Regions from separate parts of the Ruminococcus hominis genome, predicted to be linked through region 3. Evidence: a T-box and tRNA genes for the amino acid it is inferred to sense, from the RefSeq annotation. Region 3 holds a T-box; the other regions hold tRNA genes.
The links. The T-box of region 3 lies ahead of leuS (leucine--tRNA ligase). A T-box ahead of a tRNA ligase gene usually reads a tRNA of that ligase, here a tRNA-Leu.
Positions count from the first base shown of each region.

Region 1: it has a tRNA-Leu gene. The T-box ahead of leuS (leucine--tRNA ligase) is inferred to sense a tRNA for this amino acid. The anticodon was not compared.
Region 2: it has a tRNA-Leu gene. The T-box ahead of leuS (leucine--tRNA ligase) is inferred to sense a tRNA for this amino acid. The anticodon was not compared.

Region 1 covers NZ_JACOPE010000001.1:643,845-651,627, reverse strand. Annotated here, with positions in the region: gene H8S40_RS02850 (ABC transporter permease) at 1-842, opposite strand, end outside; gene H8S40_RS02845 (LacI family DNA-binding transcriptional regulator) at 1,065-2,090, shown strand; gene H8S40_RS02840 (NAD-dependent protein deacylase) at 2,153-2,881, opposite strand; gene H8S40_RS02835 (HD domain-containing protein) at 2,937-3,524, opposite strand; gene H8S40_RS02830 (DUF6465 family protein) at 3,664-4,233, opposite strand; tRNA gene H8S40_RS02825 (tRNA-Leu) at 4,471-4,554, shown strand; gene H8S40_RS02820 (alpha-galactosidase) at 4,671-6,902, opposite strand; gene H8S40_RS02815 (phosphotransferase enzyme family protein) at 6,918-7,783, opposite strand, start outside.
Region 2 covers NZ_JACOPE010000001.1:1,499,335-1,507,117, forward strand. Annotated here, with positions in the region: gene H8S40_RS06625 (spore germination protein) at 1-378, opposite strand, end outside; gene infC (translation initiation factor IF-3) at 786-1,280, shown strand; gene rpmI (50S ribosomal protein L35) at 1,320-1,517, shown strand; gene rplT (50S ribosomal protein L20) at 1,548-1,904, shown strand; gene H8S40_RS06645 (helix-turn-helix domain-containing protein) at 1,959-2,294, opposite strand; gene H8S40_RS06650 (helix-turn-helix transcriptional regulator) at 2,435-2,674, shown strand; gene H8S40_RS06655 (hypothetical protein) at 2,854-3,132, shown strand; tRNA gene H8S40_RS06660 (tRNA-Leu) at 3,243-3,327, opposite strand; tRNA gene H8S40_RS06665 (tRNA-Leu) at 3,373-3,457, opposite strand; gene dnaG (DNA primase) at 3,703-5,487, shown strand; gene rpoD (RNA polymerase sigma factor RpoD) at 5,544-6,656, shown strand; gene H8S40_RS06680 (tRNA (adenine(22)-N(1))-methyltransferase) at 6,668-7,381, shown strand; gene H8S40_RS06685 (Nif3-like dinuclear metal center hexameric protein) at 7,371-7,783, shown strand, end outside.
Region 3 covers NZ_JACOPE010000001.1:1,687,876-1,695,658, forward strand. Annotated here, with positions in the region: gene leuS (leucine--tRNA ligase) at 1-1,139, opposite strand, end outside; T-box leader at 1,188-1,423, opposite strand; gene H8S40_RS07520 (alanine/glycine:cation symporter family protein) at 1,475-2,878, opposite strand; glycine riboswitch at 2,881-2,987, opposite strand; gene H8S40_RS07525 (hypothetical protein) at 3,155-3,577, shown strand; gene H8S40_RS07530 (CvpA family protein) at 3,675-5,273, opposite strand; gene H8S40_RS07535 (TrkH family potassium uptake protein) at 5,321-6,766, opposite strand; gene trkA (Trk system potassium transporter TrkA) at 6,775-7,783, opposite strand, start outside.

The DNA of each region.
Region 1 (7,783 bases), 1.0 Mb from region 3:
GAATATCCATAATCTCCGTTCAGAAGTCCGATACGATATACATATGTAGACAGGATTTCTGATGCTGGCAAGTTCATGTCTGTCTGTAAAGCATATGCTTTTTCAAAACCTATACTCATAATATTTCCGGCCTGTAAAATAAACTGAATTACAATAATATTTTTAATTGCCGGCAACTCTACATACCAGATCTGCTGCAGAAGATTAGCTCCATCCATGATCGCTGCTTCTTCCAGCTCCTTGCTTGCATTTGCCAATGCTGCTGTATACATGATAGATGACCATCCTGCTGCTTGCCAGATTCCGCTTGCAATATAAATTGTTCGGAATGCAGAAGGCATTGTCATCCAGTTTGTGCTAATTCCGAGCGCTTTGTTCAACGGTCCTACAGGTGATAAAAGCATACGAACCATACCGCAAAGTACGATGACTGAAATAAAATTCGGCATATAGATCAAAAGCTGAACTTTCTTTTTAATCCCTGTCTTACGGATGCGATTCAGAAGCAATGCAAGAATAATCGGAACCGGGAACCCCCACAACAGTCCATAGATACTCAATTTTAATGTATTCATCAGATAATTCATAAAATCTGGTGAAGATAAAAATCGCCTAAAATACTCAAGTCCTACCCATGGACTACCTAGAACTCCTTTTATTACATTGTAGTCTTCGAACGCTATCAGGAGACCACCCATTGGGAGATACTTAAAAATAATTGTCAGTAAAAGCCCTGGCATTAGGAAGAAAAGATATAACTGCCAGTTTTTCTTCATATAAATCATCTTTTCTCTCCACGTTCGTTTGCTTACGGACTTTGCTTGATTTTGCATTCTTTTCATGCACTTCTTCCTCCATTCCTTTAACTTTATGAAAAACCGGTTACGTAACCGGTTACTTTGTAGTTTGATATTACTATATTCTTCTCTTTCTGTCAACACTTTTGTGCGCTAAAATAACCGGTTACGCAACCGGTTATTTTAGCATTGCATTTTTCCATGAAAATTGCTATACTGAAAGATATTATTAACCATCAGCCATCATATTGGAGGAGATTCAATTTTATGAGTAAAAAACAGGTAACTTTTGCAGATATTGCGGAATACACCAATTTTTCAAAAACTACAATATCAAGATATTTCAATCACCCGGATTCACTGACGGTTGAAAACCAGGAAAAGATTTCACAGGCTCTTGATACACTTGGATATAAAAAGAATAAGCTGGCAAAGGTTCTGGCAAATGGAAAAAGCGAATTTATCGGAATCATTGTTCCAAACCTTTACCTGCACTATTATTCTGAGATGCTGACACAATTCCTTTCCAGCTACAGTGATTATCACTATAAATTTCTTGTTTTCGCCAGTGAACATGGTGCTGAAGAAGAACAACAGTACATTGAAGAACTTCTGTCTTATCAGATTGAAGGACTGATTGTTTTAAGTCACACTCTTCCATCTGAGAAACTTGCTTCCTATCAGATTCCTGTCATCGCGATTGAACGCGAAGCAAAATATATCAGCAGTGTCAATACTGATAACTATATGGGTGCACTTCAAGCTACTTCCCTGTTGATTCGGGATAAATGTGACATATTAATTCATATAAATGTCAATGTGAATAAATCCGCCCCGGCTTATGACCGAATCCGGGCCTTTCAGGCTACTTGCGAAGAATATCATGTTCCATATGATATAGATCTTAGTGTAGAAGGTGATTCTTATCATGAGATTTTAAACGTAATCCGAGAGATTTTCAATAAAATAGAAGCAAAATACCCCAATCAAAAAAAAGGTATCTTTCTTGCGAATGATACCTATGCTAATATGTTTCTTAATTTAATTTTCCAAAAATATGGAACATTTCCTTCTACTTATGAGATTGTTGGATTTGACAACTCTCCGATTGCCAGCGAGGCAATCCTTCCGATCACAACCATCGGCCAGCAGATTGATGTGATTGTAAAGACTGCCATGGATCTTCTTGTCCAACAGATGGAAGAGCAGAAAAAGCGTGTTCCCAAACCATTAGGTGAACCTGTTCATAAACAAATTGCCCCTGTATTAATTCGCCGTAATACAACAAAATAATTTATTTTTCATGATTGAGAACGTTGCAAATTTAACTGCTTTTAATATCACATGCAAATAGCTCAAACAAAAATTTTCTCCATCACTTCTCCAATCGGGGCTGAAATCGTCAAATTCGACCGCACAGCCCTTCCGGTCTCCGATTTATTGATCACTGCCAAATATTTTCCATTGAAGTAATCAATAAATCCGGCCGCCGGATATACGACCAATGAAGTGCCTCCGATGATTAACATATCTGCCTGACCAATTGCATTTACAGCACCCTGGATCGTTGCAGAATCCAATCCTTCTTCATAAAGGACAACATCTGGTTTAATAATCCCTCCACATTTTTTACATCTTGGTATTCCATCAGAACTTTTCACATATTCCGCATCATAAAATTCATGACAATCCATGCAATAATTTCTCATAATACTTCCATGTAATTCATATACTGTTTTGCTTCCTGCTGCCTGATGTAGCCCGTCGATATTCTGTGTTACAACTGCTTTCAGCTTCCCTGCCATTTCCAGCTCTGCAAGCTTTCTATGCGCCGCATTCGGCTTCGCATCCAGCATCATCATTTTTTCTTTATAGAATTCGTAAAAAGCTTCTGTATGCTGTATAAAAAAAGAATGACTCACTACCTGTTCCGGTGAATATTTATAAGACTGATGATAAATACCATCCGCACTTCTAAAATCCGGGATTCCACTCTCCGTCGATACTCCTGCGCCTCCAAAAAAGACAATATTCTGACTTTCATCTATCATCTTCTGTAACTGTTCTATTTCTTTCTCATACATCACATATCACCCCTTGTATTAATCTCCTGCACGTCTATAAAGTGCCCAACTTACATTACTCATCCAAAACATGACCTGCCTGAATGTGCTTATCTATTTTATCTTGCATACACTTCCAGATAGTCGCAGATGTTTCTTCTACTTTTTCATTTCTTTTATAAATTTGTGATTTCTTCACTTGATGCTCTGTCCAACTAATTCCACCAGCGGCATCATTTAACAATAATGGCTGGAAATTATCAAGCAAATGTGCATACTTCGCCTCTGCTGTCTCGTACGCTTCAAATTCTTCCCACAAGGCTTTTAAATACATTCCTTGATCTTCTGGTAACATTCCAAAAATATGGTCAGCTGCCTTTCTTTCTCGCTCATCCTTTGTTTTTGCACCTTCCTCATCATATGCATAGGTATCACCGGCATCAATCTCCACCAGATCATGGATCAGTACCATCAACATTACTTTTGATACCTCAACCGGTTCCTCTGCGTATTCCTGAAGCAGGTATGCCATCAATGCGATATGCCAGGAATGCTCTGCATCATTCTCCTTGCGTGATGCATCTGAAAGCGGTGTCTGACGTATAATCTTTTTCACTTTATCAATTTCCAAAATAAATTGAAGCTGTTTCTCTAATCGATTCATCTTTTAAGCCTCCATTACTTTTCTAATAACTCTATCTTACTCCTTTTGTCGTATGCATGGCAACTTAAAAAGGAGAAATGATATCCTGTCAATATCACTTCTCCTTTTATGTATGTTCTTACACTTTTCTTATTTAATCTTACAGTTCAACTCTACCTGTTGTATCTCCGTTGATTACATAGTAAGCTGCTGAATCTTCTGGTTTTAAGTAAATCTTAACGTCTTTCAAATCGCCAACTTTATTCTTAAGAACTTTTGTCCAAACGTCTTTTACTTTCTGGAAGATTTCTTTTTCTGTATATTCTTTTCCAGCGAACTGAAGGAACATCTCTGTTTTTACTTCAGCTTTCTTTGCTGTTGTCTTCTTTGCAGGTGCTTTCTTTGCTGCTGTTTTCTTTGCAGGTGCTTTCTCTTCTTTTGCCGGTGCATCTACAAGAACTGCTGCTTTTGTCTCAATTCCTTTTGTTGTATCTTTCTGAGTTGAGATTGCCTTTGGAGCTGGTTTTGCTTCTACCTTCTTAGGTTCTACTTTTTTAGTCTCAACTTTTTTAACTTCTTCTTTTACTGTCTCTGTTGTCTTTGTTTCTTTTATAGAAGATGTTGCTGCCTCTGCTGTTGCCTCTGCTGCTGTCTCATTCTTTAACGCTGTCTGTTCTGCTGTCTTTAACGCTTTAGCTGCTTTTTGCTCTTTTAATGTTTTTCTTGCCATTACTTGTTCCCTCCTAATAAATATTCAAGTATTCTGACTCGATTTCATTTTTGCTACAAGTGTTATTGTACCTCATTTTATTGAAAAGGTCAAAAAAATAACAATAATTTTTACATTCCTACTTTTTTTCTAAATTTTCTGATTTTTTATATTATTTGAACAAATTAACTTTTTTTATTTTTTTAGAGTTTTAGGGTTTACAAACTATCCAATTATTGATATACTATCACATGTCGAGCGGAAGTGGCGGAATGGCAGACGCGCTAGATTCAGGTTCTAGTGGGAGTTTATCCTGTGAGAGTTCAAGTCTCTTCTTCCGCACTAGGCAGAAACCCATGTGTATGCATGGGTTTTTTATTTTGCATAACCAGACAGGGACGGAGATTTCCGGCTTTTTTTCTATGAAAAAAGCCGGAAATCTCCGTCCCTGTCTGGTTCTATATGTTTTTTTCTCTTAAAATATAAATCCTTGATTCAAAATCTGTACAAGGTATCGCATCACCTGGAACTTGACCTGCTGTAACATCTGTTGTAATAAGACCAAAGTTCATCAATTCATCCCCATAATGCTCTGTCTTTGCTAATATATTATCATAGAGCTTATTAGAATCAAGACCCTGAAGCTTAATTCTGCTATATGGTTGATTTACTCCATTCAACACTCGATAATATCCTACAAGTGCTGTCGTTTTCTCTTCATTAACTACCATCCAAATGGTTTCGTTTCCCTCAAATGGACTTTTCAATCTGTAAAATGTTCCAAATTGTATCAACTGACGATACTTTTTCATAAATAAAATTTGTGCCTTTACCTCTTCAATTTCAGTATCAGATAATTTATTCAAATCCAACTCGTAACCAAATGTTCCAAAATAGGCCACATTTGCTCTTGTATGTAACGGTGTATTTCGAAATACCTGATGATTTGGTATTACAGACACATGACTTCCCATGCTGCTGATTGGATAACACATCGATGTTCCATATTGGATTTTCAATCTTTCAATAGCATCAGAATCATCGCTTGTCCATCCTTGTGGTGCATAATAAAGCATTCCCGGATCAAATCGTCCTCCTCCGCTTGCACAAGACTCAAATAAGATTTTCGGAAATTCCGATGTCAATCTTTCATACAAATCATACACTCCAAGTATATAACGATGGAATATTTCTCCCTGTCGTTCTGCTGGATAAGCAATGCTATAACACTCTGTAATGCTTCTGTTCATATCCCATTTTATGTATGAGATCTTTGCATTCGAAAGAATCTTTGAAATCATTGTATAGATGTAATCAACAATCTCTTTTCTTGAGAAATCTAATACATATTGATTACGTCCATGTGAACTCGTTCTTCCCGGTGTTTGTAAGATCCAATCTGGATGTTGACGATATAGGTCTGAATCCTTATTTACCATTTCTGGTTCAATCCATAAACCAAATTGCATACCAAGATTTTCTATGCGATCTGCCAGACCTTCAATCCCATTCGGAAGCAATTCCTTGTTTACTATCCAGTCTCCCAATCCGGCACTATCATTTCTACGTTCACCAAACCATCCATCATCAAGAACAAATAATTCGATGCCGCATTCCTTTGCTTTCTCTGCAATTTTCACCAAACGTTCTTCTGTGAAATCAAAATACGTTGCTTCCCAATTATTGTTCAATATTGGTCTGACGCGATCACGCCAATACCCTCGTGCAAGACGCTTTGCATATAATTTATGAAAATTCTGACTCATCTCATTAAGTCCATTATCCGAGTAAAGCATCACTGCCTCTGGCGTCTGAAAACTTTCTCCTGATTCTAATTTCCAGTCAAATCCATTTGGATTAATTCCTACTGTAACTCGCGTCACATCATGTGTATCTACTTCTGCCTGAATCCTAAAATTACCGCTATAAATGAAACTGAATCCTATTGCTTCTCCCTTAGATTCATCTGTATTTTTTCTTTTAAGAACCATGAACGGATTCTGTTCATGCGAAGAATTTCCACGCATGCTATCAATTGCCGTAATGCCCTGTTCCAAAGTCCTCATCTTCACGTACCGTTCTCTAGCCCATGCACCAGACAGTTGCATCCAAACATAATCTTTATCCGGAAGATCCAGATTTAAACTCATTGCTGTAAGCAAATGTACCGGCATTGTCCCTGTGTTTTTTATACAGACACTTCTGGCAATCGCACTGTATTCAGAAAAGATCGTATACAGCAATTCCACTACAATCCCCGTAAGAGAATCTTTCAAAAAGATCTTAAGCGTCATCGCTTCTTCTTCAGTTTCTGTATAAGTAGACGGAAGTCCCTGAAGTTTTGGCTTTCCTGGTAAAATCTGATATCCATCATATTTAAATTCTGAGATTCTGCTTCCATTTTTCTGTAATATTTCAATCGCAGGATGACGATAGTCCGTTGTCCCATATACCGGATATTCCTGTCGAATATGCTCCAATGAGAAACTTTTGTTCCCTTCATATACATAGGAAGTCATCGGACGTTCTATTTTCTCTACCAGATAAGAAAAATCCTTTTTATCATGAATTTTCTTTCCAAAATAAATCTGGCCCATATGTCTGTTTTCTAACACACACATAATGTAGCTTATTTTATCATTATATAAATGAAATGTCTTTGTCTCTTTATGAAATACAATATTTCTCATATATATTTTCCCTTGTTATTGGTATTTTTCAACAATCTTCTGCATTAAATCCCATTTCTTTTCCATGTCTGCAACAAGCTTAAATTGTGTTCGACATCTATCCAGATTATGGTCTTCTCTATGAATCTTAAAATAATGATCTCCTTCAAGATAATCCGTCAGGAATCGTATTCCGCATTCAAAAGTCATCACCTTAGCTCCCATTGGCAAAAGTTCTATTTCTTTTGTTGTCAATTGTTCTCTACATTCTTCAAGAAAACCTTTAGTATAAAGTTCAAATAACTCCATACTACAAGTAACCTTCTCTAAATCTTTTTCATCCTCTGCTGCTGTACTCGCACCAAAGCGAATAGAATCGCCAAAATCATTCATCGCCAGTCCTGGCATAATCGTATCTAAATCTATTACACAGAGTCCTTTTCCTGTAGCGTAATCTATCATAATATTATTTAACTTTGTATCATTATGTGTTACTCGTAATGGGATCTCGCCTTTTGCCAATAGTTTTCCAAAAACACTTGCTATTTCTTCACGCTCAAGGACAAACTGAATCTCCTTTTGTACTTTTGCTGCACGTCCAAAGCTATCTTTTTCAACAGCCTCCTTAAATGCATTCAATCTAGATTCTGTATCATGAAATCCCTTAATTGTTTCATTCAGTGTTTCTGCCGGATAATTTGACAATAATTTTTGAAAATGTCCAAATGCTACTGCGCTTTCATAAAAATCTTTCGGATTTTCCACAAGATCATAGCTTGTTGCATCTGTAATATACTTATAAGATCTCCAGTACTCTCCCTTGGAATCCACAAAATAATATTTTTCATCTTTTGCCGGAATCAAATTTAATGTTTCTCTCTCTGGATCTCCTCCATTTTTCT
Region 2 (7,783 bases), 190 kb from region 3:
GTATGTTCTGCAATCAATTGCAAAGCAGAAAGAATATCCTTCTATAAATAAACATGTTATTCCTGAAAGAACATCTCTTATAATTTCATCGTAATCCTGTATGATGTCTATTTCTGCGTGTGGAATAAAGCATTCTGCAAATAATGTGGCATCAGAGGGGAGTTCATCTGGTTTTAATTTGTATAAAGAATCCAGTATCTTTAACAGAGTTTCATCTTTGGTAAAACCATCAATAAAATAGAAGACTGCTTGTTTGTCTGCGATTTTGATACTGCGGCGGATTATATCAAAACTTTCATGGATTGGAAGTGTTGTATCCATATATTTAATGTTTTCATAAAACGATGAAGTCATTTGTCCTTGAAATTTAGTAATCATAATATAAGCCTCTTTCTTTTGATTCATTACAGTAACTATAGAATCCCCTCAGCACAAAAGAATTATTCGCTGTCTTTACATTTTGTAAAAGGTCTGTTATGCTTTATGAGAAGGATATTAAGAAATATTAAAAATCATGCTAAAAAAATAATTTATATATTGACATTTTGGGTGAAGTGTGATAAATTAATATCTGCATGAGGCAAAAGAAAGAAGAGTATCCACTCTCACCATAGCACAAGTAAGTGACTATTGGTTTGATATTGATGATTTTATCTTTTGAAAGATAGATGTATTGATTCGGGTGGAGCAGATTCACTCGATTTTTTTGTTTCAAAAATATGTTTCGCAAACAAACAACCTAAAGGAAATTCATTTGACGGAGGTATACGACAATTAGCGATTTAATGATTAACGAACAGATTAGAGACAGAGAGGTTCGTCTGATTAGTGAAGACGGAGAACAGCTGGGAGTCATGTCAGCAAGAGAAGCTTTTAAGCTTGCACAGGAAGCAGAACTTGACCTTGTCAAGATTGCACCAACAGCAAAGCCACCGGTATGTAAGATTATCGATTATGGAAAATACAAATATGAGCTGACAAGAAAAGAAAAAGAAGCAAAGAAAAAACAGAAGACTGTTGAAGTTAAAGAAGTGCGTTTGTCACCGAATATCGATACAAATGATTTGAATACAAAGGTGAATAATGCGAAGAAATTCATCACAAAAGGAAATAAAGTAAAGGTTACACTTCGTTTCCGAGGAAGAGAAATGGCACATGTACAGCAGAGCAAGCATATTCTTGATGATTTTGCAGCTATGCTTGAGGATGTAGCAACAGTCGAGAAGCCGGCAAAGATGGAAGGTCGGAACATGAGCATGGTTTTAACTATAAAACGTTAAAAATAAAAAACAGAAGCAACGATAAAGGAGGAAATCATCATGCCAAAAATTAAAACAAATAGAGCGGCAGCAAAACGTTTCAAAGCAACAGGAACAGGAAAACTGAAAAGAAATAAAGCTTACAAGAGCCATATCTTAACAAAGAAGACAACTAAGAGAAAAAGAAATCTTAGAAAGTCTACAATCACAGATGCAACAAACGTAAAGAACATGAAGAAAGTTTTACCATATCTGTAAGATTTGAAAGTATTGAAGGAGGATTAAGAAATGGCACGTATTAAAGGCGGAATGAACGCAAAAAAGAAACACAATAGAACATTAAAACTTGCTAAAGGATATAGAGGAGCACGTTCAAAACAGTATAGAGTTGCAAAACAGTCTGTAATGAGAGCTCTTACATCTGCATACGCAGGAAGAAAACAGCGCAAACGTCAGATGAGACAGCTGTGGATCGCTCGTATCAATGCAGCAGCAAGAATGAATGGTCTTTCATACAGCAAATTTATGTATGGACTGAAACTCGCAGGTGTTGAGATGAACAGAAAAATGCTTGCTGAGCTTGCAGTAAACGATAAAGAAGGATTTGCAACACTTGCAGAAGTTGCTAAATCTAAACTTGCTTAATTTTAACCAGAAGAATAAAAAAGAAAGGGTTCGATTTTCGATCCCTTTCTTTTTTTATTCTGGTTTTGATAATTGCTCTACAAGCTGAAAGATGAGAGTTTGATTGCTTTTGTCTAAACGTTCATATGCACGACATAATTGATAATTTCGCTCCGACACCTGCTTGTATTCTAGTTGATATTCCAAGGTGTGACGGGCATCTGAATAACAAAGTATGTAGTCAATAGATACATCAAAAAATTTTGACAGATCAATTAAAATATCTGCTGGGAGAGAAGATGTTCCGTTTTCTATCCTGCTGATAGTTTGTTGAGAAACATTTAGCTTTGCAGCCAATTCTTCTTGAAGTATATTTCGTTCTTTTCGAAGTTCTTTTACACGATTCTGCACAATTTTACACTCCTTCATGTTATACTATCTATTTTATCCAATATTTTCCATTGTGCTATCCAAGATAGGAGTGTATACATACTCATATTTAGCGTGTAAAGAACAAATATAGGATTAATATACTACGAATCGAGAAACAAATGGTAAAATATAAATGGGTGATGAAAATGTTAAATAATACAATTGGAAAGAATATAAGACGAGTACGTGAAATAAATGATATGAATCAGGAAGAGGTTGCAGCACAATTGAATATTCGCCGACAGACGTTATCTGCATATGAGACAGGCCGCTCTGTTCCTAATATTTATATTTTACTAGAACTTGCATCGTTTTTTAGAGTATCCATTGAAGATTTGACAAGAAATGTAAAATTATAGGTTACCGGTCGCACTATGTGGGTCGGCAACCTTATATGATGTCAGTCTTGTAATGCATATGGAAAATGATGTATAATATAAACGAGTTTAATTTATCTGGTATCTATAGAAAAAGATATGATTGTTTGCGGATACCAAAATTTATATAAGTTCAAGACAGATGAGGAGGCCGGAATAAGATGGAAGAAGTGACATGGTTTTTTGAAGACGAAGATGGAAAATGTGTGGCAAGTGTGCAACTGGGAATTGATGATATGAGATATGCTGTTCAATATTTGAAAAATGATGTAGAGAATGGAAGATATATACTTGGATATACAAAGGCTGATGGTAAAAGAAGAGTTTTTAAAGGTTCTCGACAAATTGTGAATCATATGTCTGATGACAAAAAAGAAATAATTCCAGATGAAGTAGTAGAAACAGAAGTGGAAAACAAGAAGAATGAAATAGTTGAATAAAAAACGAGCAGAGAAAAAACTCTGCCCCTTTTTTGCCCCTTTTTACTAAATTAAGTAATAAAAAATCCCGAAAACGCTGCAATTATCAGTGCTTTTCGGGATAAATTAAATGCGGAAGATGGGACTTGAACCCACACAAGCGCAATGCTTACAAGATCCTTAGTCTTGCTCGTCTGCCAGTTCCGACACTTCCGCATATGGTAAATAAGTACATGTAAAATAAATAATCTATGAAATAGATGCGGAAGATGGGACTTGAACCCACACGATCGCATTGATCACAAGATCCTTAGTCTTGCTCGTCTGCCAGTTCCGACACTTCCGCTTGTTTTGTTTTCGTAGCTGTACTTACGCCACGAATAGTATAATACAATGAGTTGAGAAGAATGTCAACACATTTTTTTGACTTTTTTAAATTTTTTGAAAAATTATTGAAATTACAAAAATAAGGAAATGTTAAATAGCTAATGAATATAATAATACTGTGGGAAAATAAAAAATAAAAAAATAAAGGAAATTTGAAAGTTTTGTCGAATATAATATTATGGAGAGTATACAAAGGAGGAGATCATGTATTATTCGGAAGAGCTAATAGAAGAAATCAGAATGAAAAACGATATAGTAGATGTCATTTCCAATTATGTACGACTTCAGAAGAAAGGAAGTTCCTATTTTGGACTTTGCCCGTTTCACAATGAAAAGTCCCCGTCTTTTTCTGTAAGCAGAGACAAGCAGATGTACTATTGCTTTGGTTGTGGGGCTGGTGGGACAGTATTTACATTTCTTATGGAATATGAGAATTATTCTTTCCTTGAAGCGGTTCAATATCTTGCAGAGCGTGCAGGAGTAGAACTGCCTAAAGAAGAATATTCAAAAGAAGCAAAGGAACGATCTGATTTGAAAGCGACCTTGTTGGAAATCAATAAGATTGCTGCACAATATTATTATGTTCAGTTAAAATCTGAACGCGGTGCAGTTGCTTATGATTATTTGACAGACAGAGGACTTTCAGAAGAGACCATAAAATCTTTTGGGCTTGGATTTGCAACAAAGTATAGTAATGATCTGTACAATTATCTTAAACGTAAAGGGTATAGTGAAGAATTGATCCGTCAGGCAGGGCTGATTAATATTGATGAAAAAAATGGAGTTTATGATAAGTTTTGGAATCGTGTTATGTTTCCGATTATGGATGCAAATAGTCGAGTAATTGGATTTGGTGGCCGGGTTATGGGAGATGCAAAGCCAAAATATTTAAATTCCCCAGAAACAGCGGTTTTTGATAAAAGCAGAAATTTGTATGGGCTGAACCGGGCACGTACATCGAGAAAATCATATTTCCTTGTTTGTGAAGGTTATATGGATGTTATTTCACTTCATCAGGCAGGATTTACGAATGCAGTTGCGTCTTTAGGAACTGCGTTGACATCAGGACATGCTTCATTGATCAAACGATATGTAAGTGAAGTATATCTTACATATGATAGCGATGATGCCGGTACGCGTGCAGCACTTCGGGCAGTTCCGATTATGAGAGAAGCTGGGATTGCAGCAAAAGTTATCCGAATGGATCCATATAAGGACCCAGATGAATTTATTAAAAATTTAGGTGCAGAGGAGTTTGAAAAAAGGATTGAAAATGCCAGGAACGGCTTTATGTTCAGTTTGGAAATATTGTCAAAGAATTATGATATGGAATCTCCAGAAGAAAAAACAGCCTTTTTTCAGGAAACAGCAAAACGCTTAATAGAATTTGAGGATGAGCTGGAGCGTAATAACTATATAGAAGCTGTTGCAAAAGCATATCGCGTAAATCCAGACAGTCTTCAAAAACTTGTCACAAAGACGGCAATTAAAGAAGGTTTGGCAAGTCCTACGAAGCGCCCTAAAAATTTGAATCAAAATAAAGATTCAGTATCAAAAAAGGAAGATGGGAATAAGAGAGCACAGAAGATTTTGCTTACATGGTTGATTGACCAGCCTAAGTTGTTCCAGATAATTGAGGAGTATGTTACTCCGGAGGATTTTACAGAAACAAATTATCAAAAAGTAGCCGAATTATTATATGAGCAATATCATTTAGGAGAATTAAATCCAGCAAGAATATTGAATCATTTTACGGAAGAGGAAGAACATAGGGAAGTGGCAGCATTGTTTAATACTCGTATACGGGAGTTAACTACCGAGGAAGAAAAAGATCGTGCTATAAAAGAAACCATAATAAAAGTTAAGAATAACAGTATTGATCATCAAACAATGAATTTAAATCCAACAGATATGGTTGGGTTACAGCGACTTATGGAGTCGAAGAGAAAGCTTCAGAACATTGGAAAATTGCATATTTCTCTAGATTAAGGATAAAATAAAACAAGATATCTGTATGACGATGCAGATAGAGGAAGGAAGGACACATGGAAGATATTACACAGAAATTTTTAGAGCGCCTGAAAGAATTGGTTGCCCTGGGCAAGAAAAAGAAAAGTATTCTTGAAATTCAAGAAATCAACGATTTTTTCCGCGATATGGATTTGTCAACGGAACAAATGGAAAGGGTTTTTGAATATCTTGAAGCGAACAATATTGACGTATTACGTATTAATTCGGATGATGACGATGATGTGGATTTGGATGCAATTATGTCGGATGAAGAAGATGTAGATGTCGAGAATATTGATCTTTCAGTTCCGGATGGAGTTAGTGTAGAGGATCCTGTTCGTATGTATTTAAAGGAAATCGGTAAAGTACCACTCTTAAGTGCTGAGCGAGAGATTGAGCTGGCACAGCGCATGGAAGAAGGCGATGAAGAAGCAAAAAAAGAACTTGCTGAGGCAAACCTTCGTCTGGTTGTCAGCATTGCAAAGAGATATGTAGGACGAGGAATGCTATTTTTAGATTTGATTCAGGAAGGTAACCTTGGTTTGATCAAAGCAGTTGAAAAATTTGATTATCACAAAGGTTATAAATTCAGTACTTATGCTACATGGTGGATTCGTCAGGCTATTACACGTGCTATTGCAGATCAGGCAAGAACAATCCGAATTCCTGTTCATATGGTAGAGACAATTAATAAATTGATTCGTGTGTCACGTCAATTACTGCAGGAACTTGGGCGTGAACCAACGCCGGAAGAGATTGCAAAAGAACTGGACATGCCGGTAGAGCGTGTGCGAGAGATATTAAAAATATCTCAGGAACCAGTTTCCTTAGAAACACCTATCGGAGAAGAAGAAGACAGTCATTTAGGAGATTTTATTCAGGATGATAATGTTCCTGTTCCGGCAGAAGCAGCAGCTCAGACTTTATTAAAAGAACAGTTAGATGAAGTGCTTGATACTTTGACTGAAAGAGAACAGAAAGTTTTAAGACTTCGTTTTGGTATGAACGACGGACGAGCAAGAACATTGGAAGAAGTAGGAAAAGAATTTGATGTAACACGTGAACGTATTCGTCAGATTGAAGCGAAGGCACTTCGTAAACTTCGTCATCCAAGTAGAAGTAGAAAACTTCGTGATTATTTAGATTAAGAGGATATCATATGGAATTATCAAAGAGACTGCAGGCAGTTGCAGATCTGGTAACACCAGGATATACAATTGCGGATGTAGGCACAGATCATGCCTACATCCCAATTTATCTTGTGGAAAAAGGAATTGTTCAAAGAGCGGTGGCTATGGATATTAATGAAGGTCCGTTGGATCGTGCAACAGAACATATTAAAGAAAATAAATTGGAAAATCAGATACAAACACGTTTGTCTAATGGGTTGCAACATTTACAAAAGGGTGAAGTGGACACAGTCATTCTTGCAGGAATGGGTGGAAATCTGATGATTAATATTTTAAATGAGGATTTTAATAAAACAAATTCCTTGAAAGAATGCATCCTGCAGCCACAATCAGAAGTGTTTAAAGTGAGAACCTTTCTTTTAGAGAAAGGCTTTTTGTTCATAGAAGAGAATATGGTTTTAGATGATGGAAAATATTATCCGATGATGAAAGTAATTCCCCCTGAAAAAATAGAAGAAATAAAACCAGCTTTCTGGTCAGAGATTGAAATACGTTATGGAAAATTACTGCTGGAAGAAAAAAATCCGATTTTAAAACAATTTCTCGAACGAGAGTCTGGCATTAGGAAAGATATTTTAAGTAAGTTAGAACGAGTAGAAGGGATACATATTTCTGAGCGAAAAGCAGAATTAAATCAGGAACTTTTCCAAATCAAGGAGGGGTTGAAATACTATGCAATGTAAAGAAATCATAGAAATAATAGAAGAAAACTATCCAAAAGAGGCTGCATTAACTTTCGATAATGTAGGACTACAAGCTGGACGTAGCACCAAAAAAGTATCAAAAATACTTTTAGCTTTAGACGCTACTACTCCAGTGATAGAACTTGCAGAAAAACAGGATGTTGATATGTTAATCACACATCATCCGTTGATTTTTTCACCGTTAAAATCTATTACGGATCAAGATTTTGTCGGAAGGAGGATTTTACGTCTAATTCAGGATGACATAGCATATTATGCAATGCATACAAATTATGATGTACTGGGGATGGCAGAGCTGTCAGAAGAAATATTGCAATTAAAAGAAACAGAAGTTTTAGATGTTACAGGAGAATTTTTCGGAATTTCACAAGGAATCGGTCG
Region 3 (7,783 bases):
GTATATGCCTCTGTCATATTTTCAATTTCTTGTCCATCTTTTGCAATAACCTGAACAATTGGAATACCAAATTTTGTAGCAAATGCAAAATCACGATCATCATGTGCAGGTACACACATAATTGCACCAGTACCATAATCTGCAAGAACATAATCTGACAACCAAATTGGTGTCTTTGCTCCATTTAATGGATTAATTGCATAGCTTCCTGTAAATACTCCGGTTTTTTCTTTGTCCTGCATACGATCTACATTTGATTTCATAGAAGAGTCATAAATGTATTTCTCTACTGCTTCTTTTGTTTCAGGTGTAGCTAATGATGCAGCTAATTCATGTTCTGGGGCAAGTACCATAAATGTTGCTCCGTGGAGAGTATCTGGTCTTGTTGTATAAACAGTGATTTTCTCGTCTCTTCCATCAATTGGAAAATCAACTTCTGCTCCGTAAGATTTTCCAATCCAGTCAGCCTGCATCTTCTTTACTTTTTCAGGCCAATCGAGTTTATCAAGATCATTCAGAAGACGATCTGCATAAGCTGTAATCTTCAGCATCCACTGACGCAGATTTTTCTTTGTTACCTCTGATCCACAACGCTCACACTTACCATTAACCACTTCTTCATTTGCTAAACCTGTTTTACATGAAGGACACCAGTTGATTGGAAATTCCTTCTCATATGCCAAACCTTTTTTGAACATCTGAACAAAAATCCATTGTGTCCATTTGTAGAAATTAGGATCTGTTGTATTTACTTCCATATCCCAATCATACAATGCAGCAATTTCATTGATCTGACGTTTGATATTTGTAATATTTGCCTCTGTTGATATTGCTGGATGAGTTCCCATTTTAATTGCATAATTTTCTGCCGGGAGACCAAATGCATCCCAACCCATTGGATGAACGATATAATATCCCTGCTGCAGTTTATAACGGCTCCATACATCAGAGATTACATATCCTCTCCAATGTCCTACATGAAGACCATTTCCTGATGGATATGGGAACATATCCAGACAGTAATATTTTTGCTTTTTATTTCCGTTATCATCCATTCTAGGATTTACCGGATTTTCTTCCCATTTTTCACGCCATTTTTTCTCAACGGCTTTGTGATTGTACACAATTTTCTGTGACATTATTATTCCTACCTTTCATATAAAATAAAAGCCTTTTCATCTCCATCATCAAGAGACGAAAAGGCTTACTTCCGTGGTACCACTCTTATTCATCCAACACTCTCTATAATGTCATGTCAGATGCACTCATTATATTCTATAACGGGAATACCCGCTTCTGTCTACTAGGTGATTCAACAGAAGAACTCCAAGATGAGTTCAAAGAATTCCATCTTCTGCCTCGCACCAACCGGCAGTTCTCTGTAAGACTTTCTTCTTCTACTAATTCTTATCTTCGTTTTTGCAATATTCTTCTTTATTATAAGAACTATTTATATAGAAGTCAAGTCATTTATCTAGGCATTCATTCGATTGAAATAGTCTTTTGTTTCCCTCACAACAACTCCACTTAATGTTAAAAGTGCAATTAAGTTTGGAAATGCCATTAATGCATTGAAAATGTCTGCGATATTCCATACCGCTGCAACTGTCATATATGGTCCGAAAAATACACATAAAATATATAACCAGCGATAAGTTTTCACTGCTTTTTGGTTACGGTTAAATAAATACTCCAAACATCTTTCACCGTAATAGTCCCATCCAAGGATTGTTGTAAATGCAAAGAATACAAGACAAAGCATTAATGAAAAGGATGCAAATACAGATGGAAATGGTAAGCCCTGCTGGAATGCAGCCGTTGTAATTTCGACACCTTCAAGACCTGTATTCCAAGTTCCTGTTATTACAATAGAAAGACCTGTCATTGTACAGATTACAATTGTATCAATAAATGTTCCTGTCATGGAAACAAGTCCCTGACGTACAGGTTCTTTTGTTTGTGCTGCAGCTGCTGCGATTGGTGCACTACCAAGACCTGATTCATTTGAAAAGATACCTCTTGCGATTCCTTTCTGCATTGCTACAACCATTGTACCCATTGCTCCACCTGCAAGTGCACTTCCTGTAAATGCTGATTTTACTATTGTCACAAGTGCACCCGGAATAGCTGTAATGTGTGTAACCATAATAATCAAAGCGAGTACCACATATAATACTGCCATAAATGGAACAACAACCTGTGAAACTTTTGAAATACGCTGGATTCCTCCGATTACAACCAAACCTACACAAACTGTAAGCACAAGGCATGAAATAACTGTTGCCCAAGAATATGTTCCACCAAACAAATTGACTGTATGAAGCATATCCGGGTCAAAGAAATTCTTAATTGCGGATGCAATACCATTTACCTGTGTGAAAGTTCCGATTCCGAACAATCCAACACCTGCTCCGAAAAAGGCAAATATCTTACCTAGCCATCTCCACTGTTTTCCCATACCATTTTCGATATAGTAAAATGGCCCCCCCAGGACATGACCATTTTCATCTATCGTACGATATTTAATAGCCAGCAGGCCTTCTGCATACTTTGTAGCCATTCCAAAAAAGGCTGCAACTACCATCCAAAACAATGCTCCGGGTCCTCCGGCTGCAATTGCTGTTGCTACACCGACAATATTACCGGTTCCAATAGTTGCTGACAATGCAGTACACAAAGCTCCAAAACTTGTTACTTCTCCATGTCCGTCTTCTTCATTTTTCACCATGAATTTTAAGGCTTTTCCAAGATGTCGTACTTGCAATAGTCCTAATCGAACTGTTAATAGAAATCCTGTGATCAGGATTAGAATGATTAATGGAAGTCCCCATACGACTCCATCAAACCATGTGATAAAGTTGTTGATTTGCTCAAACATGTTAATATTCCTCCATCCTTTTGCCTGAGAGATTAACAGCAAATTGCTGCGTACACCTTCGGCGCTCTTCCTTTAGATTTTTTTGAAGAGACTCTCCTGAGTTTAGTGCTTTACAACACTGTAGACAAGCATACCACTCGTCGATAAATATTTCAAGATTTTTTTGAACTTTTCTGTTTTTTTGTTGTTCATAATACCCCTTTGGTGTATAATAGTTATAAGAGATTTGAGCAGATTAATACTCAAAAATTTTTCTACATAAAGGAGAGAATTGCCATGGTAAATTTAATCACAGGTCCGAAAGGTAGCGGAAAAACACAGCAGATCATTGAACTTGCAAACGAGAAGGTTAAGACTTCTAACGGTAACGTTGTATTAATCAAAAAAAGTCACAGAGATACATACAGCGTAGACTTTAATGTTCGTGCAATTTGTATGGATGATTACAAAGATATCGAGACACTAGAAGAATTTGTTGGATTCTTATATGGTATGGTTGCAGGTAATCATGATATTGATACGATTTTCATTGATGGAGCATTGAAACAGGCAGATATTACACTTAACAGTCTTCCAGATTTTCTTCAGAAACTGGATAAAATTGCTACTACAAACAACATTGAGTTCTTTGTAAGTGTAAGTGCATCCAAAGAAGACATTCCTAATATTGATGATCCGGCATATAAGGTTTTATGTTAATCCTTTCGGATAAAATGAATTACAATTTATCATGACCAGCTAATCGGTCAAAAAAATCCTGCAAGAATTTTTCCTGCAGGATTTTTCATTGTTATTTTTATTTAATATTGATTACAGTATTTGTTTGCTTTCCTTCTTGATATTCCAATGTAATTTCATCTCCAACGTTATATTTAATCACATCAATATAATCTATAACTGAAATATCAAAAATCTCATCTGATTTTTCCAACATCATATAGTAATGAGAATTTCCATCTACTACGCCTTGTACGATTTTTGTTATTTTCCCAGAAATAACTTCTGTTTCTTTAACGCTTTCATCTTTCACTTTAATACCATTTTCATACATTAATTGAACATATGCTTCTTCACAGGCACTTACTGTATCTCCTATTGCAACAATTTGGTATTTTTGAACATTAACCATCGCATATTTTTTTACAAGTCCGGCGTCATCCTTTAATGCAATAAAATATGTCGGCTCGCTGGAAATGTTTAAAAGCAACGGAAATGTAGCCTTATATTTCAGATTCTGTACCTGCCCTTCAGCAGAAGACATTGCCGAATCTTCTGTTGCGCCTTCCACTTCATAAAATTTTGTTTCCATAGTACGTTGATTCATAAGAACAAAACCAACATTTGATTGATCTCCGCTGACAGATGTTACACCAGTATATACCCAGACATCATCATCAATTGCCAGATAATTATATCCACTTGTTGTCATCAGACAATCTTTCTGTCCTAAAATACTATTAAAATATCCATGCTTTAGAGTTCCATGATAATTATATAATTCCACAAGTAAATCTGCAGAATAAGCACGGTCTATCCATTCTGGTGCATCTTCTATTGCATAATCCTGTGTTTCTCCTGTAATTGCGTTACAAAGCACAACCCTTCCTACTGTTACGCCACCAAACAACCCAATGTTATATTGTTTAACAGGACAGATCCAATATGGAACTCCCTCATCATTTACTTCAAAACTTAATTCATTAAAAATATAAGTCGGATAATTAAAACGCAAATGACGATAAATATTTCTGTTAAAATGGTCACTGGTCGTATACTTCATACCTTCATTTAATTTGACAAGCTCAGTATTTTGTGTTGCCATATCGATACGAATATATGCCGGAATACCTTCTTTTTGATTCGTAAACCATTTAATTAAACTTGCATAACGAAGCGGAGATACTCTAACAGGCTGATCTTTATAGTTAATCTGGCTATAAAGATTATCAACCTCAAACTGTGAAACCATATCCACCATACTTCCCATTTTACGATTTCCAAGAATCGTTGCAGAGTCTTTATCTAACAACGGAATCTGGTCAAATGATAATTCTTCTACATCTGTAGTAAATTTTCCGGTCTCTACGTTCAATAATTTCTGATATTTCTTTGCATTTATAATTGGCGAAGACAACAAACTGCCAATCAAATAAATTGCGATAAGCAAAATCAAAATTCCAGCAATAATCTTAAAGCCTAATAATCTTTTCATTTCAAATTTTGTAGGCTTTTTCTTTGCAAGATAAACTGCTCCTATTAAAACTACTACGATCAGCATGAACATCCATATCTCTGTTGCATGAACATTAATTGCCGGTAATGCTATATAATAATATAATCCTGCCAGAATCAGTACTGCTACTACCGATACCAGCTTCCATTTTCCTTTTTTCATTTCTTCTCTCCTGCCTTTATCCACTTAAGCCTGTCTTTTAATTACTATTAGAATCGTCTTCTCCAAAGTTCTGGCGATAATAACAATAAATATGGGAATATTTCTAATCTTCCCAGTAACATATCCATGCAAAAAACGATTTTAGATAATGCCGAAAACTTGTAGAAATTTTCAACTGGACCGATCTGTGAAATACCCGGACCAACATTATTTAATGTTGTAAGCACAGAACTGAATGTTGTTGCAAAATCAAAATTATTAATAGAGACAAGTAATACTGATACCATCGTTATCATTATATAACATATAAAATAAATATATACACCTTTCATGGTACTTTCATTTATTCTCTTTCCGTTTACTTTTACAATCGTAATTGCTTTTGGATGCAACATGTTTTTTACTTGTTTTTTTATGCTTTTTAACATAATTAATAATCGTGAAACTTTAATTCCACCGCCTGTAGATCCGGCACATGCACCAATAATCATAAGACACAATAATATTGTCTTAGACAGTTCAGGCCACAGATTGTAATTTGCTGTACAAAATCCTGTTGTAGTGATAATTGATGCTACCTGGAATGATGCATATCGGAATGCATGTAAAATATTTCCATACATTCCTACAATATTCAAACTAATAATAGCTATAGAGCCTGCAATAATTCCAAGATATGCATGTAGCTCTTCGTTTTTTAATGCTTCTTTCCAATTTCTTAGGCGAAGGAGAAAATATAAATTAAAATTAACTCCGAATAAAATCATAAACACTGTAATTACACCATCAATATAAGCACTGTCATAATACGCAACACTGCTATTTTTATTGGAAAAACCACCTGTTCCAGCAGTACTAAATGCGTGTAATAATGCATCAAAGAAATTCATTCCTCCGAACATTAAAAATATAACTTCTGCCGCTGTCAATACAAAATACATTGCATATAAAATCCTTGCAGTATATCTTGCCTTTGGCACAAGCTTATCTGCTTCTGGACCTGGAACCTCTGCTCTCATTAAATGCATAGAATCATCATCATCAAGAGATGTCAGTACCATAACAAAGACCAGAACACCCATTCCGCCAATCCAATGTGTCAGACTTCTCCAGAAAGACATTCCCATTGGAAGAACTTCAATATCTGTTAATATCGTAGAACCTGTTGTTGTAAAGCCAGATACTGTTTCAAAAAATGCATCCAGATAATTTGGAATACTTCCGCTTATATAAAATGGAACAGCACCAAAGAGTGACCATAAAATCCATGCCGCACCAACAATTACTAATCCGTCCTTTGCATATATTCTTTTGTTCTTAGGAACTTTTCTTCCCAGTAAAAAATATATCAATATCAACACTGCACTTACTATCAGAAAACAAAAACCACTTTTTTCTCTGTATATTAAAGATACAATTGCTGGGAGCAATAGCACAAGACCTTCTACGCCCACCATTTTTGCTAATATATATATTATCATTTTCTTATTCATATCAACACCTACAACAAAATATCCTCAATATCGCGAATTTGTCTTTCCATTGTAATTACGATTACATTATCTCCCACCTGAATAGAATCATCTCCGTTAGGGATAATAATGTTTCGTTTACGTGCAATACATGCAATTAGGTTATTACTCTTTAATTGTAATTCTTTCAATGGAACATTTGTATAACGAGTTTCTTTCTTAACGATAAACTCCAATGCTTCAACTTTTTCATCAATAAGCCGATACATTGTTTCTACATTCACACTTCCCTGTGAATTCTTTCGTGCCCGAACATAACTTAAAATAACATCTGCAGTCACTGTTTTAGCAGACACAATACTGTCAATTCCATAGTCCTCTACCATCTGTGCACGTTGGTCTTCATTTACTTTTGTAATAATTTTCCCTACATTCTGACTCTTTGCAAATAATGACAAAATGATGTTTTCTTCATCCATACCCGTCAGAGCTACAAATGCGTCTGCATCTTGAACGCCTTCCTCCATAAGCAGATCATGATTTGTTGCATCTCCACAAATAATAGTAGCTTTTGGAAGCATCTCACACAAATCTTCACATCTTTTTTTATTCAATTCAATAATCTTCACCTGCATTCCCAATCCGCATAATTGTAATGCAAGATAATAGCTTACACTTCCGCCGCCACAGATCAGGACTTTTTTAATTTTGGTTCTTCGACTTCCAAACACTTTAAAAAACAGTCCAATTTCCTTATGCGAAGCTGCCACATGAAGACGATCTCCTTCTTGAATTACATATTCTCCGTCTGGAATAAACACATCGTCCCCGCGTTCTACCGCACAGACTAATACTTTAATCTGATACTGATTATTAATCTCTGCAAGAGACATGCCTGCAAGCTTATTTCCTTTACTGATAAGAAATTCAACAAGCTCTACTCTGCCTTTTACAAATGTTTCAACCTTACTGGCATCCGGGAACAAAAGTACACGTGAAACCTCTCCGGCTACTGCAAGTTCTGGATTTACTGCCATA